2 regions of the Streptomyces sp. HSG2 genome follow, and region 2 is predicted to be linked to the other one. Evidence: riboswitches for the same ligand, from Rfam matches in the RefSeq annotation. Region 2 holds a riboswitch; the other holds the start of a gene.
What was found. A riboswitch is a leader RNA that binds a small molecule or an ion and turns the genes downstream of it on or off. The one in region 2 is predicted to bind glycine.
Positions count from the first base shown of each region.

Region 1: it holds a riboswitch for glycine, as region 2 does, so the genes downstream of both, gcvP (aminomethyl-transferring glycine dehydrogenase) here and gcvT (glycine cleavage system aminomethyltransferase GcvT) in region 2, are expected to answer to the same signal.

Region 1 covers NZ_CP066801.1:4,741,741-4,746,148, forward strand. The annotation lists gene JEK78_RS20630 (DNA polymerase IV) at 1-945, shown strand, start outside; gene JEK78_RS20635 (PRC-barrel domain-containing protein) at 867-1,238, opposite strand; glycine riboswitch at 1,361-1,458, shown strand; gene gcvP (aminomethyl-transferring glycine dehydrogenase) at 1,634-4,408, shown strand, end outside.
Region 2 covers NZ_CP066801.1:1,307,465-1,311,872, reverse strand. The annotation lists gene glyA (serine hydroxymethyltransferase) at 1-69, opposite strand, end outside; gene gcvH (glycine cleavage system protein GcvH) at 80-457, opposite strand; gene gcvT (glycine cleavage system aminomethyltransferase GcvT) at 589-1,707, opposite strand; glycine riboswitch at 1,863-1,959, opposite strand; gene JEK78_RS05215 (AAA family ATPase) at 2,351-3,076, shown strand; gene JEK78_RS05210 (enhanced serine sensitivity protein SseB) at 3,250-4,050, shown strand; gene JEK78_RS05205 (enhanced serine sensitivity protein SseB C-terminal domain-containing protein) at 4,217-4,408, shown strand, end outside.

The DNA.
Region 1 (4,408 bases), 3.4 Mb from region 2:
GTGGTGATCACTCCGGGAACCGAGCGCGCCCTGCTCGGCCCGCTGAGCGCGCGTGTCCTGCCCGGAGTGGGCCCGGCGACCGGAGACCACCTGCGGCGGGCGGGGATCCACACGGTGGACGAGATCGCCCGGGCCGGCGAGGCCGAGTTGGTGCGCCTGTTGGGCGGGGCCCACGGCAGGGCGCTGTTCGCCATGGCGACGGCCCGTGACGAGCGGCCCGTGACGGCCGATCGGGAGGCCAAGTCGGTGTCGGTCGAGGACACCTACGACGTCGATCTCCACGACCGGACCCGGGTGGCCCTCGAAGTGCGGCGACTCGCCGGGCGCTGTGTCCACCGCCTGCGCACGGCCGGTCTGTCCGGCCGGACCATCGTGCTCAAGGTGCGCCGCTACGACTTCGCCACCCTGACCCGATCGGAGACCCTCCGGGGGCCCACGGACGACCCGACCGTGGTGCGGGAGGCCGCGGCGCGACTGCTGGACTCGGTGGACACCACGGGCGGGGTCCGTCTGCTGGGGGTGGGCGTCAGCGGACTGGCCGACTACACCCAGGAGGACCTCTTCGCGCAGGCCGCGGGCGGACCGGAGCAGACCGAGGACGAGGAAGGCGGCGCCGAGGAGCCCGACGGCGCGCCGGAGCCGGCGGGCGAGCGGCGCTGGGTTCCCGGACACGACGTGTGTCACGCCGTCCTCGGACCCGGGTGGGTCCAGGGGAGCGGGCTGGGTCGGGTCACCGTGCGCTTCGAGAGACCGGACGGGGAACCGGGCCGGGTCCGGACCTTCCTCGCCGACGACCCGGCGCTCGAACCCGCCGAGCCGCTTCCTCTGACGGCTCCCGCCGCCACGCCGCCCTCCTCGCGATGTTCTCAGTTCTCCTCGGAACCGGCCAGCCTGCCGAACTCGGAGTCCGGTTCCTCGGACGCCGCGGACACCTCGAGTCCGTAGTGGTGGTAGAGCTGCAACTCCTGCTCGGGGGAGAGGTGCCGCCCCACGCCGAAGTCCGGGGCCTCCTTGATCAGGGCCCGTGCGAAGGGAACCCGGAGCACGCCCTCGACCAGTTCGCTCGGGTCCAGCGGCACGAACGCGTCCCTGCTGAACAGACCGGTGCGGATGGCCGCCCACTCGGGTACGCCGGTGGCGTCGTCGAGGTAGACCTCGTCGATCGTGCCGATCTTGGTGCCGTCGCGGTCGAAGGCCTTGCGGCCGATCAGGTCGCGTGGATCGATGTCGGTACGCACGGTCCCTCCACGGGTCGCACTCATTCGATGAGTCATCCGTAAGCACTACAGAACGGCAGAATCCGGGCGGCGGCCACTCGAGGGCCTCGGGCCGGACCCGCTGGTAGGCTGAGATCGGCCGCTGAACCCGTGCGGGAGAGTCCCCCGACCGCCGTCGGAGGGCGCCGAAGGAGCAAATCCTCCCCGGAATCTCTCAGGCATCCCGTACCGCACGGACGAGGTCACTCTGGAAAGTAGGGCGGGTGTCGACGGTTTCCGCTCTCACCGACGGGGAAAGCCGGGTCTCACGGGCGCCCGGTGAAGCTCTCAGGTGGAGATGACAGAGGGGGAGGCCGTCCGGGCACCCGCGCCGTGGTGCCCCTCGAAGGTCGTGTCAGACCAGGAGGCCTCCGCCCATGACCGCCCATCGCATTCCCCTCTCCCGCCTCGAACGGGGAACCCCCTTCGAGCAGCGCCACATCGGCCCCGATCACGAGGCCATGGCCAAGATGCTCGCGCAGGTGGGCTACGGCTCGCTGGACGAACTCACCGCCGCCGCCGTCCCGGACGTGATCAAGAACACCGAGGCGCTGGACCTGCCGGACGCGCGCACCGAACCGGAGGTCCTCGCCGAGCTGCGCGAACTCGCGGGCCGGAACCAGGTCCTCCACTCCATGATCGGCCTGGGGTACCACGGCACCTTCACCCCGCCGGTGATCCTGCGCAACGTGCTGGAGAACCCGGCCTGGTACACGGCCTACACGCCCTACCAGCCGGAGATCTCACAGGGCCGGCTGGAAGCCCTGTTGAACTTCCAGACGATGGTGGCCGACCTCACGGGGCTGCCCACCTCGGGCGCCTCGCTGCTCGACGAGGGCACCGCGGCCGCGGAGGCCATGGCGCTCTCCCGCCGCATGGGCAAGAACAAGAGAGGGCTGTTCCTCGTCGACGCGGACGCGCTGCCGCAGACCATAGCGGTGCTCCGGACGCGGGCCGAGCCCGCCGGGGTCGAGGTCGTCGTCGCCGACCTCGCGGACGGCGTCCCGGACGAGATCGCCGAACGGGAGATCAACGGGGTGCTGATCCAGTACCCGGGGGCCTCCGGAGCGGTTCGCGACATCAGGCCGCTCGTCGATCGCGCCCACGAACTCGGCGCCCTCGTGACGGTGGCCGCCGACCTGCTGGCCCTGACACTGCTGAAGTCGCCCGGCGAGCTGGGCGCGGACATCGCGGTCGGCACCACCCAGCGCTTCGGCGTTCCGATGGGCTTCGGAGGACCGCACGCCGGCTACATGGCCGTGCGGGAGAAGATGGCGCGAAGCCTGCCCGGCCGTCTCGTGGGCGTCTCGGTGGACGCGGACGGCGACAGGGCCTACCGCCTCGCGTTGCAGACCCGGGAGCAGCACATCCGCCGGGAGAAGGCCACGAGCAACATCTGCACCGCGCAGGTGCTGCTCGCGGTCATGGCCGGTATGTACGCGGTCCATCACGGACCCGAGGGCCTGCGGACCATCGCCCGTCGCACCCACCGCTACGCCGCGGTGGTGGCGGCGGGGCTGCGCGCCGGGGGGGTCGAGGTGGTGCACGCCGCCTACTTCGACACCGTCACCGCCCGCGTCCCGGGGCGCGGCGCCGAGGTGGTGGCCGCCGGCAGGGAGAACGGCGTCAACCTTCGCCTCGTCGATGCCGACCACGTCTCCCTCGCCTGCGACGAGACCACCGGGCGGGCCCAGGTGGCGGCGGTGTGGGCGGCCTTCGGCGTCGGGGGCGACATCGAGGCGCTGGACGCGACGAGCGAGGACGCTCTGCCCGAGGACCTCCTTCGCGACGACGCGTACCTCACCCACCCGGTCTTCCACGCCCATCGCTCGGAGACGGCCATGCTGCGCTATCTGCGTCGCCTGGCCGACCGGGACTACGCGTTGGACCGCGGCATGATCCCGCTCGGCTCCTGCACGATGAAGCTCAACGCCACGACGGAGATGGAACCGGTGACCTGGCCCGAGTTCGGGCGGATGCACCCCTTCGCGCCCGTCGAGCAGGCCGAGGGCTACCTGACGCTCATCCGGGAGCTGGAGGAGCGTCTGGCCGAGGTCACCGGCTACGACCGGGTCTCCCTGCAACCGAACGCGGGCTCCCAGGGAGAGCTCGCCGGTCTCCTCGCCGTCCGCGCCTACCACCGGGCCAACGGCGAGGAGCGGCGGACCGTGTGTCTCATCCCCTCCTCGGCGCACGGCACCAACGCCGCCAGCGCCGTGATGGCGGGGATGCGGGTCGTCGTCGTCCGCACCGCCGAGGACGGCGAGATCGACGTCGCGGACCTCCGGGACAAGATCGCGGAGCACCGGGAGGAACTGGCCGTCCTGATGATCACGTATCCGTCCACGCACGGCGTGTTCGAGGAACACGTGGCCGACATCTGCGCCGCCACGCACGACGCTGGTGGGCAGGTCTACGTGGACGGGGCCAACCTGAACGCGCTCGTCGGCCTCGCCAAGCCCGGCCACTTCGGCGGGGACGTCTCGCACCTGAACCTTCACAAGACCTTCTGCGTCCCCCACGGCGGCGGTGGGCCGGGGGTCGGACCGGTCGCCGTGCGCGCCCACCTCGCCCCCTACCTGCCGGGCCACCCCGCGCTCCCCGCGAGCCCGGACGGCGGGGTGGGTCCGGTGTCGTCGGCTCCCTGGGGTTCGGCCGGAATCCTGCCCATCTCCTGGGCGTACGTCCGCCTGATGGGCGGCGAGGGTCTGCGCCGGGCCACGCAGGTGGCGGTGCTCTCCGCCAACTACATCGCCAAGCGCCTCGAACCGCACTACCCGGTCCTCTACACCGGGCCCGACGGCCTCGTCGCCCACGAGTGCGTCGTCGACCTCCGTCCGCTCACGAAGGCGACCGGGGTCACCGTCGACGACGTCGCCAAGCGTCTGATCGACTACGGCTTCCACGCGCCGACGATGTCCTTCCCGGTGGCCGGCACGCTGATGATCGAGCCCACCGAGTCGGAGGACCTCGTGGAGATCGACCGCTTCTGCGAGGCGATGATCGCCATCCGAGGTGAGATCGACAAGGTCGGCTCCGGCCACTGGCCGGCCGACGACAACCCGCTGCGCGGCGCCCCGCACACCGCGAGCGCGTCGACCGGCGAATGGGCGCAGGCCTACACCCGCGAGGAGGCCCTCTTCCCCGGCGGA
Region 2 (4,408 bases):
CAGCTCGGCGTCCACCGCGGCGGCGACCTCGGGGTCGAGCTCGTGCAGGGGAGTGTTCAGAACGGACATGGCGGGCTCCTCAGCCTGCGGAGAGGGCGGTGTACTCGTCGGCGGACAGCAGGTCGGCCGGCTCCTCGGTCACCCGCACCCGGAACAACCAGCCGTTTTCGAATGGTGCCGAGTTCACCAGCGAGGGATCGTCCACCACGTCCTGGTTGACCTCCGTGATCTCGCCGGACACCGGGGAGTACAGGTCGGAGACGGACTTGGTCGACTCCAGCTCACCACAGGTCTCGCCGGCGGAGACGGCGTCCCCGACCTCGGGGAGCTGCACGAAGACCACGTCGCCGAGCGCGTCGGCCGCGTGCGCCGTGATGCCGACCGTCGACACGCCGTCCACGGCGTCCGACAGCCACTCGTGCTCCTTGCTGTACCGCAGCTGCTGGGGGTTGCTCATGCCTGAATTCTCCTGTACGCGTGACAAAGGTGTCGAAGGGGGGGTTCGTCGGAGTGACGGTCGGGCCGCGGCCCCGGGTCCGGCGCGCCGCGCGGGCGACGGGGTCGGGCGGGCTCCGGCCTGCGGCGCGACTACTTTCTACGCTTGTAGAAGGGCAGGGCCACCACCTCGTAGGGTTCGTGGGCGCCGCGGATGTCCACCGCCACCCCGGTCGTGCCCGGCGCCGCGTGCGAAGCGTCGACGTAGGCCATCGCCACCGGCCTTCCCAGGGTCGGCGACGGGGCGCCGGAGGTGACTTCGCCGATCACGATCCCCTCGGCGACCACCGGGTAGCCGGCGCGCGGCACCCGACGGCCCTCGGCCACCAGGCCGACCAGGACGCGGGGCGGGTTCCCCTCGGCGCGGGCGGCAGCGGCCTCCAAGGCGGTCCGCCCGACGAAGTCCCCCTCCTTCTGGAACTTCACCACCCGACCCAGTCCGGCGTCGAAGGGGGTCAGAGACGTGCTCAGCTCGTGCCCGTACAGCGGCATCCCGGCCTCAAGACGCAGCGTGTCCCGACAGGACAGACCGCACGGGACCAGACCGGCCCCCTCGCCCGCCGCGGTCAGCGCCTGCCAGAGGGCCACCGCGTCGGCCGGATCGACGAACAGTTCGAAACCGTCCTCGCCCGTGTAGCCGGTGCGGGCGATCAGAGCCGACACACCCGCCACGGTGCCCGGCAGACCGGCGTAGTACCGCAGTCCCTCCAGGTCGGCGTCGGTGAGGCCCCCCAGGATCTCCGCCGCCCGAGGCCCCTGTACCGCCAGCAGGGCGTAGGCGTCCCGGTCGTCGCGGACCCGCGCGTCGAAGCCCGCCGCCCGCCGGGTCAGCGCGTCCAGCACGACCTCCGCGTTGGCGGCGTTGGCGACGACCAGGTACTCCGTCTCGGCCAGGCGGTACACGATGAGATCGTCCAGGATGCCCCCGTCCTCCCGGCAGATCATGGTGTAGCGTGCCCGGCCGGGCTTGAGTCCGCCGAGGTCGCCCACCAGCGCGTGGTCCAAGAGGGCCGCGGCGGAGGCGCCGGTGACGGCGATCTCGCCCATGTGCGAGAGGTCGAAGAGCCCGGCCCGGGTGCGGACGGCGACGTGCTCGTCCCGCTCGGAGCCGTAGCGCAACGGCATCTCCCAGCCGGCGAAGTCGGTCATGGTCGCACCGAGCGAGCGGTGCACGGCGTCGAGCGCGGTACGGCGGGGTTCGTTACTGCTCATCGGTCGGTGGTCTCCCAAGGCGGTGACGGCGAGGTCGTTCCTCCCCATCTGTCATCGGAACCTGAGAGGTTCGCCGTGACCGTCGGAGCGCGACGGGCAGGGCTTGCACCGTGGGTGGGGTCGCCGGACGGGGGCGGCCCGCTTTTCAGATGTGCCTCGCCCGCGCGGTAACGGGGCCTGAGAGATTCAAGGGAGGTACTTGCTCCTTCGGCGCCCCGGTCCGAGGACCGGGAACTCTCCCGCGCGGATTCGAACGGCCGGTATGCAGTTGGCGGCCACATCATCGCACGGGTCGCCCGGTCCGGGCAGACCCGTCTTCCGTGACATCGTCCCCGGCCCGAGGGACGGGGGATCACGGTGCGCCTCGGTCGGGTCGACCACACGTTCGCACGCGTCACCTTCGCGCCGGCCGCCCACGTCACCGCTCGGACCGGCACCGAATCGCCCGGGGCGATTCGGCGTCGTCCCCTCGTTCGCGCGCCGGTCCGGTGCCTGTCCGGCCCGAACGTCCGGCCTCTCCCGGAGGTCCGCGGTGACCGGGCTGTGGCAGTACGCGCACGAAATCGCGAGACCCGGGGATTGCCGGCTCTTTACACTCGACGGGACGGGAACGGGTGAACCGCCCCAGGGGAGGACGATCACGGTGAACAGGACCACGGCCTACGCCACCACCTCCGGCCTCGCGCTGCCGGGGCAGCCCGCCGTCGCCGCGGGGGAGGAGTCCGCCACGCTGCCGGCTCCCGTCGTCCGCGACCTCCGCGACGACGTCGGACGCGGTCCGCGTGCCCTGCTCTTCGGCCCCGCCGACCTGGTCGTCGTCACCGGCCTCCCCGGCAGCGGCAAGTCCACCCTGATGAGGCGCGCCGCGCGTGGCACCCGCGTCGACTCGCAGGACACGCGCGACCGGTGGGACCGCCGGATGCCGCGCTTCCTCCCGTACGCCCTCTACCGACCCCTGGTGCGGATCGCCCACTTCGCGGGGCTGCGCCGCGCGTTGCGCTCCGGCACCGGGGTGGTGGTCCACGACTGCGGAACCCAGGCCTGGGTGCGTGCGTGGTTGGCCCGTGAGGCCCGCCGGCGCGGCTCCCGCCTGCACCTGTTGCTCATCGACGTCGACGCCGAGACGGCCTTGGCGGGTCAACGCGAGCGCGGCCGGGGCGTTTCCCGCTACGCCTTCGCGCGCCACCGCTCGGCCACCACCCGGTTGCTGCGTTCGGCCGGCAGCGGCAGCCTCCCCGTCGGCGCGGCCTCGGCGGTGCTGCTGGACCGCGAGTCGGCCGACGCGGTGCGCCGCATCGCCTTCGCGGACACGCCGAAGGCGGAGCCCCGCGGCCGTCCGCGACGGCGGGCGCGCCGTGCCGCCGGCTGACCGACGTCCGGCCCCTGCGGTCCCCGATGCGGCCGTGTCGGTGCGCCGATTCGGGGCCGCGGCGGCGGGTCCGGTGTCGGGCGCCCCTCGAGAACGGTCACGGAGGCGGTGCCGGACTCCCCGAGGGGCTAGCCTTTCCGCCACAGCAAGCGGTTCGAGCAGGCGGTACGCAGATGGACTACCCAGCGGGTTCCCCGGAGTATTCCGCGGACACCCCGTCACAGACTCCACCCGGGCCCTACGACGGCTGGCCGGCGAACGAGTTGGAGGAGACCCTCGCCGCCTCGCTCGGAGTGCGGACGGCGGGCGCGCGGATCGTGGAGGTGCTGGGACGGAGTCGTGTCTGGGTGCCGCTGCCGGCAGGTCGCGGCGCGGGCGGCGCCCCGCTCGACCTGCCCGCGATGGAGATCGAAGGCCAGGCCTACGTCCCGGTGTTCAGCTCCGAGGGGCAGTTGCGCCGAGTGGCCGGCGCGCACACGTCGTTCGCCGTCGCACCCGCTGTGGAGTTCGCCCGAGGGTTGCCACCCCAGGTCGGCGTCGTGGTGAACCCGGAGGGCGCGGTGGGGCTGCCGCTTCCGCCGCCGGCCGTCGCCGAGCTGTGCAGGGTGGGGCGCGATCCGCTCGACGGGGAGGCTCGGGGCGGGCGGGTCACGCTGTCCGAGCCCGACTGGCGTGACGATCCGGTGGCCTTCCTCGGCGCCGCCTGCGCGGAGTTCGACGCCGTCGGCGGAGTCCGCACGGCTCGCCGTTGCCTGGCCTCGGTCGAGGCGGGCGAACCGGTGTTGTTCGTGGGTGTGGAGGTGTCGGACGTGGTCGGGGATGCCCATGCCCTCCCCCGGGAGGCGTTGGGCAGGGCTCTCGCCGCGGCCCCGCCGCCCTGGCCGGTCCATCTGGTGCTGTTGGACGCGGCAGACGATCCGGTCTGCGACTGGATGCGAGAGCGGACCGGCCCGTTCTATCGACGGGACTCCTGACAGGAGTCCCGGTGGGGGCCGCGCCCTTCGCCGGGGGCGCTCGGCGGGACGGGCGCCCGGACGGCGGCGGCGCGTGTGCGGGCCCACGTCCGGGGGACGCCCGCTGTCCGGGAGGGCCCCTAAGCTGGTTTCATATTCAGGGCGACTTCTCAAGGGGGCGATACAGGTGAGCGCCAGCGGCACCGCGGCCGGATCGGTCGAGCAGATGCTGCGCCAGGTGACGCCCGGGCGCTACGAGGCGTACGAGGCGCTGTTGCGCGCGCTCGCCGTCCCCGGTTCGGGCCGGGTCTGGATGCTCCTGTGGGAAGGGCAGGAGGGTTCACCCGACGCGCGCTACGCCGGGATGGAGGTGGCCGGA